One region of the Streptomyces sp. NPDC007808 genome, then DNA from elsewhere that is predicted to be linked to it. Evidence: riboswitches for the same ligand, from Rfam matches in the RefSeq annotation. Region 1 holds a riboswitch; the other holds the start of a gene.

Region 1 (3,202 bases):
CTCCCAATGGCCGGGGCGCTGCGCGGATTCCACGTCGTAGCGCTGCAGGTCCATGTCGATCTTGCGGTTGGCCAGGACCGCTCGCAGGGATGCCTCCAGGTGGCGGGCGTCGGAGGCTGCCGGGTCCCGCGGGCTGCCGGGGAAGGCGTCGAAAAGGTAGCGGCCCACCACCTGGTCGCGGCTGCGTCCGGCCTGGCGCAGCCACGCGAGGTTGGCGTCGGCGAAGACCAGTTCGGGAGTCAGCAGAGCGACCGCGCCCGGCAGCGCTCTGAACACTGCCGCGTAGTCGATAATCATGGATGCAGGATATGGACAAATGGTGCGATTCATGCTTCCTGGCATCGCCCTGATGGAGACCCGCCCCTTCCTCTGTCGGCGGCAACCCGATCAGTGAACTAAGGCCTGGTCAACGGGGAGGTCCTCGGGTGCACCGCCCACAACCGCCAGGTCAAGGTCCGGCTTGATGAGGGGCCGGCAGCCGACGAGTGATCTCCGCTGGGCCGTCTCTGGGCCTTCTCTGGGCCGTCCGAGGCCGCTCAGCGGCGACCGGTGACGACTACCTACGGCAGCCGTAGCAGGCGACAGCCGCAGGTCACCCGATTCGATCTGCGACACTGGTACAGCCATGCCTAAGCCCGGAGAACTCACTTTCGTCGCCCCGCGCGGAGCCAAGAAGCCGCCGCGGCATCTTGCCGATCTCACGCCCGGAGAGCGCAAGGACGCCGTTGCCGCGATCGGCGAGAAGCCGTTTCGTGCCAAGCAGCTCTCGCAGCACTACTTCGCGCGGTACGCGCACGACCCGGAGCAGTGGACCGACATCCCCGCCGGTTCGCGCGACAAGCTGCGCGAGGAGCTGTTCCCTGAGCTGATGACCGTCGTACGGCATCTGTCGACCGACCAGGGCGACACCCGCAAGACGCTGTGGCGGCTGTTCGACGGGACGCTCGTGGAGTCGGTGCTGATGCGGTACCCGGACCGGGTGACGATGTGCATCAGCTCGCAGGCGGGGTGCGGGATGAACTGCCCGTTCTGTGCGACCGGGCAGGCGGGGCTGGACCGCAATCTGTCCACCGCCGAGATCGTCCACCAGATCGTGGACGGGATGCGGGCGCTGCGGGACGGAGAGGTGCCGGGTGGGCCGGCGAGGCTGTCGAACATCGTCTTCATGGGGATGGGCGAGCCGCTCGCCAACTACAACCGGGTCGTGGGGGCCATCCGGCGGCTGACCGATCCCGAGCCCGACGGGCTGGGGCTGTCCCAGCGCGGGATCACCGTCTCGACGGTCGGGCTCGTCCCGGCCATCCACCGGTTCGCCGACGAGGGCTTCAAGTGCCGGCTCGCCATCTCGCTGCACGCCCCCGACGACGAGCTGCGCGACACCCTCGTCCCCGTGAACACGCGGTGGAAGGTGCGGGAGGTCCTCGACGCCGGGTTCGAGTACGTCGCGAAGAGCGGACGGCGGCTGTCCATCGAGTACGCCCTCATCCGGGACATCAACGACCAGGCCTGGCGCGGTGACCGGCTCGGGCGGCTGCTCAAGGGCAAGCCCGTGCATGTGAACCTGATTCCGTTGAACCCGACTCCCGGTTCGAAGTGGACCGCCTCCCGGCCCGAGGACGAGAAGGCGTTCGTCGAAGCCATCGCCGCGCATGGTGTGCCGGTGACGATTCGGGACACCCGTGGTCAGGAGATCGACGGGGCGTGTGGGCAGCTCGCCGCGACCGAGCGGTAGTCTGACCGCCGTAAGAACATCTGCATATTCCGACAGGGGAGCGCCACAGCGCTGAGAGTGCGGCACCGGCCGCAGACCCTCCGAACCTGGCCCAGGTCATTCTGGGTAGGGAGATCGGTCACCACTCAAGCTGTTGCGCCCTGCCCGGAGCCCCTGGGGTTCCGGCCAGGGCCGCGTCTCTTCCTGGTCACTCCAGGAGGAATCAGTGAGCATCACCAAGTACAAGGCCACGGCCTCGCTCGCCGGTCTCGGTCTCCTCGCGCTGCCCGCGCTGGCCGCGTGCGGATCGTCCGACGGCGACGGCGCAGGGGGCAGCGGTGGTGGTTCCAAGACCGTCACGCTGGTCAGCCACAACTCGTGGGCCGTGTCCAAGGACGTCCTCGCCGCCTTCGAGAAGAAGTCCGGCTACAAGGTCAAGGTCCTGGAGGACGGCGACGCCGGGCAGGCCGTCAACAAGGCGATCCTGACCAAGGACAACCCGCAGGGCGACGTCTTCTTCGGCGTCGACAACACCCTGCTCTCCCGCGCGCTCGACAACGGGCTGTTCCAGTCGTACGAGGCCAAGGGCTCCGACCAGGTCCTGCCCGAGTACCGGGTCGACCAGGACAAGCACCGGGTGACGCCCGTCGACACCGGCGACATCTGCGTCAACTACGACAAGGCGTACTTCAGCGAGCACAAGCTGACCCCGCCCGCCTCCTTCGACGACCTGGTCAAGCCCGAGTACCGCAACCTCCTCGTCACCGAGAACGCCTCCACCTCCTCGCCGGGCCTGGGCTTCCTGCTCGGCACCGCCGCCAGGTACGGCGACGACGGCTGGCAGGACTACTGGAAGAAGCTGAAGGCCAACGGCGTCAAGGTCGTCGACGGCTGGGAGCAGGCCTACAACGAGGAGTTCTCCGGCTCCGCGGGCGGCAAGAAGGCCAAGGCCGACCGGCCGCTCGTCGTGTCGTACGCCTCCTCACCGCCCGCCGAGGTGATCTACGCCGATCCCAAGCCGACCACCGCGCCCACAGGCGTAGCGACCGGCACCTGCTTCCGCCAGGTCGAGTACGCGGGCCTGCTGAGCAACGCCCGCAACGCCGAGGGCGGCAAGGCGCTCCTCGACTTCCTGCTGAGCACGACGTTCCAGGAGGACATGCCGCTCAACATGTTCGTCTACCCGGTGCGCGAGGGCGCCCAGGTGCCGCCGGAGTTCACGAAGTACGGCCCGCAGGCGGAGGACCCCGAGACGATGGCCCCGGCGAAGATCGCCGACAACCGTGACGACTGGGTCAAGTCGTGGACCTCGCTCGTACTGAAGTAGCGGCCTCCCGCACGAGGGCCGCGCGGGGCGCGGCGGTGCCGCTCGGTCTCGTCGCCGTACCCGTCGCGTTCTTCGCGGTCTTCTTCGCCTATCCCGTCGCCGCCATCGTCGCGCGCGGTCTGAAGGCCGACGGGGCCTGGCAGTTCGGGCGCCTCCTGGATGTG
Region 2 (3,202 bases), on a different contig from region 1:
CGTACCTGCCCGAAGGGAACGAGGCGCAGTCACCGACGGCGTACACGTCCGGCACCGAGGTGCGCAGGTGGGAGTCGGCGACGACCTCGTCGTGCGCGCCGAGCTCGATGCCCGAACCGGCCAGCCATGCGGTGGCGGGCCGCGCCCCGATGCCGACCACCACGGCGCCAGCCGGGATCCGCGAGCCGTCGTCGAGGACGACCGCGCCGGGCTCGACGCGCTCCACACGCGCGTGCGTCCGCAGTACGGCCCCGCTGTCCGCGTACCAGGAGGTCATCGGCGCCGCCACCGCCGCGGGCAGCGCACCCGCGAGCGGTCGGTCGGCGGCCTCCACGACGGTCACCGCGCAGCCCGCCTCGCGCGCGGCCGTGGCGAACTCCGCACCGATCCAGCCCGCCCCGACGACGACGATGTCGTGCTGCCGTGCGAGCACCGGCCGCAGCCGCTCGGCGTCGTCCAGGGTGCGCAGCAGATGCACCCCCGGAACGCCTTCCGCACCCGGCAGCCGGATGGGTTCGGCGCCGGTGGCGAGCACGAGGACGTCGTACGGGACGGCCCCGGCCTCGGTGTCCAGCTCGTGGTCGGCGGAGCGCACGCCCAGCACCTCGCGCCCCAGCCGCAGTTCGATGTCGAGGGCGTCGAAGTCGACGTCGAAGGCGGAGCCTTCGGCGTTGCCGAGCAGGACGGCCTTGGACAGCGGAGGCCGGTCGTACGGCTGGTGGGGTTCGGCGCCGATCAGCGTGACCGTGCCGGTGAAGCCCTGTTCGCGCAGGGCGACCGCGGTCTGCACCCCGGCCATGCCCGCGCCCGCGACGACCACGCGTCGCGCCTGTGACGTGCCCTGTTGCTGCGTCTGCTCGCTCACCTGATCACCATAGACAACTGACAATTCGTCAGTCAGGGGGCGTGCTCAGTGACCTGCTCCACAACACTCGTGCCCCGACCCGCCTGCGACTCCCACTCCCAGCTCTCCGCCAGGCGCACCCGCCCGTCGGGCAGGTCGGTCACCGTCGACACACAGTGGCCCGACGACGTCGTCCCGTCGCGCTTGAGCTGCACGTACCGGAAGTCCAGCCGGTCACCTGCCCTGGTGCCGACCAGATACCCGCGCACGACGTCGCCGCCCGCGTACTCCGCCCAGATCTCACCGTCCTTCTCGTGGTAGGTGAACCGGGTGCGGGTACCCACCTGACCTGGGGCTTGGTCGGCCACGGGGGCGAGGACGAGTCCGTCGAGCGAGCGGGCCACGGGCACGGGCTCCCTTACTGAGGTCTGCGGCGTCGGGCTAGGGTGGCCAACGTAGAGCACTCGCGGGAGCCCGGACGCACCGGGCTGAGAGGGAGGCTGGCGGCCTCCGACCGTACGAACCTGATCCGGGTCATGCCGGCGAAGGGAGGGGCTGGACGCCCATGTCGCGTACGCGAACGTCAGACGTCCTTGTCATCGGGGGCGGAATCATCGGGCTCGTCACGGCGTGGCGGGCCGCGGGACGCGGGTTCACGACGGCCGTCGTGGATCCCGAGCCGGGCGGCGGCGCCGCCCAGGTGGCGGCCGGGATGCTGGCCGCCGTCACGGAACTGCACTACGGCGAGCAGACGCTGCTGGGTCTGAACCTGGCCTCGGCCCGCCGGTACCCGGACTTCGCCGCCGAGCTCACCGAGCTCACCGGCCATGACCTCGGCTACCGGCGCTGCGGCACGCTCGCCGTCGCGCTGGACTCCGACGACCGGGCCCACCTGCGGGAACTGCACGCCCTGCAGCGCCGCTCGGGGCTGGAATCCGAGTGGTTGTCGGGGCGTGAGTGCCGGCGCCTTGAGCCGATGCTCGCGCCGGGGGTGCGCGGCGGGCTGCGGGTGGACGGCGACCACCAGATCGATCCGCGGCGGCTGGCCGGGGCGCTGGTGGCCGCGTGCGAGCGGGCCGGTGTGGTCTTCCACCGGGCCTGGGCCGAGCGCTTCGACGTCGTACGGGACCGGGCCGCCGGCGTGACCACGGCGGACGGCACCCAGCTGCGCGCCGGCCAGGTGGTCCTCGCCGCCGGCAGTCGCAGCGGGCTGCTGCCCGGGGTCCCGGACGACGTGCTGCCGCCGGTGCGCCCCGTGAAGGGCCAGGTGCTGCGGCTGACCGTGCCGAAGCGGTACGCGCCGTTCCTGAGCCGGACCGTTCGGGCCGTGGTACGCGGCAGCCAGGTGTACCTCGTGCCGCGCGAGAGCGGGGAGCTGGTCGTCGGGGCGACGAGCGAGGAACTGGGCTGGGACACGACGGTGACCGCGGGCGGGGTGTACGAGTTGCTGCGCGACGCCCACGAGTTGGTGCCGGGCATCACGGAGCTGCCGCTCACCGAGACACGGGCCGGTCTGCGCCCCGGCTCCCCCGACAACGCGCCGCTGCTCGGCCCGACCGAGCTGACGGGGCTGCTGCTGGCCACCGGCCACTACCGCAACGGCGTGCTGCTCACACCGGTCACCGGCGACGCCATGGCGCACGTCCTGGCCACCGGTGAACTCCCCGAGGAGGCCAGGGCGTTCACGCCCAGGCGCTTCAGTCCCGCCGCACTCACGGAGCAGCCCGCATGAACACCCCGGTCAGGCCGGTCACCATCTCGGTCAACGGCGAGCGTCGTCAGATCGAGTCGGGCACGGCTCTCGACACGCTCGTGAAGTCCCTCACCGCGGCGCCCTCCGGGGTGGCCGCCGCCCTCAACGAAACCGTCGTCCCGCGCGCCCAGTGGCCGTCGACCCCCCTCGCCGACGGGGACCGTGTCGAGGTCCTCACCGCCGTCCAAGGAGGCTGACCATGGCCGACGATCCCTTTGTCATCGGCGACTCGTCCTTCACCTCCCGCCTGATCATGGGCACGGGAGGGGCGCCCAGCCTGGAGGTGCTGGAGCGGGCGCTGGTGGCGTCCGGGACGGAGCTGACCACGGTCGCGATGCGGCGGGTGGACCCGTCGGTGCACGGCTCCGTTCTGTCCGTCCTGGACAGGCTCGGCATCCGGGTGCTGCCGAACACGGCGGGGTGCTTCACGGCGGGTGAGGCCGTGCTGACGGCCCGCCTCGCGCGCGAGGCGCTCGGTACGGATCTGGTCAAGCTGGAGGTCATCGCCGACGAGCGGACCCTGCTGCCGGATCCGATCGAGCTGCTGGACGCGGCGGAGACGCTGGTGGACGACGGGTTCACCGTGCTGCCGTACACCAATGACG

What was found. A riboswitch is a leader RNA that binds a small molecule or an ion and turns the genes downstream of it on or off. The one in region 1 is predicted to bind thiamine pyrophosphate.
Region 2: it holds a riboswitch for thiamine pyrophosphate, as region 1 does, so the genes downstream of both, thiO (glycine oxidase ThiO) here and ACFYNL_RS12070 (thiamine ABC transporter substrate binding subunit) in region 1, are expected to answer to the same signal.

Annotation. Positions count from the first base shown of each region.
Region 1 is NZ_JBIAEQ010000003.1:69,820-73,021, reverse strand. Features, by position in the region: gene ACFYNL_RS12080 (PP2C family protein-serine/threonine phosphatase) at 1-297, opposite strand, end outside; gene rlmN (23S rRNA (adenine(2503)-C(2))-methyltransferase RlmN) at 626-1,732, shown strand; TPP riboswitch at 1,757-1,862, shown strand; gene ACFYNL_RS12070 (thiamine ABC transporter substrate binding subunit) at 1,938-3,038, shown strand; gene ACFYNL_RS12065 (ABC transporter permease) at 3,014-3,202, shown strand, end outside.
Region 2 is NZ_JBIAEQ010000002.1:143,785-146,986, forward strand. Features, by position in the region: gene ACFYNL_RS06865 (NAD(P)/FAD-dependent oxidoreductase) at 1-865, opposite strand, end outside; gene ACFYNL_RS06870 (hypothetical protein) at 898-1,248, opposite strand; TPP riboswitch at 1,301-1,412, shown strand; gene thiO (glycine oxidase ThiO) at 1,410-2,576, shown strand; gene thiS (sulfur carrier protein ThiS) at 2,573-2,794, shown strand; gene ACFYNL_RS06885 (thiazole synthase) at 2,797-3,202, shown strand, end outside.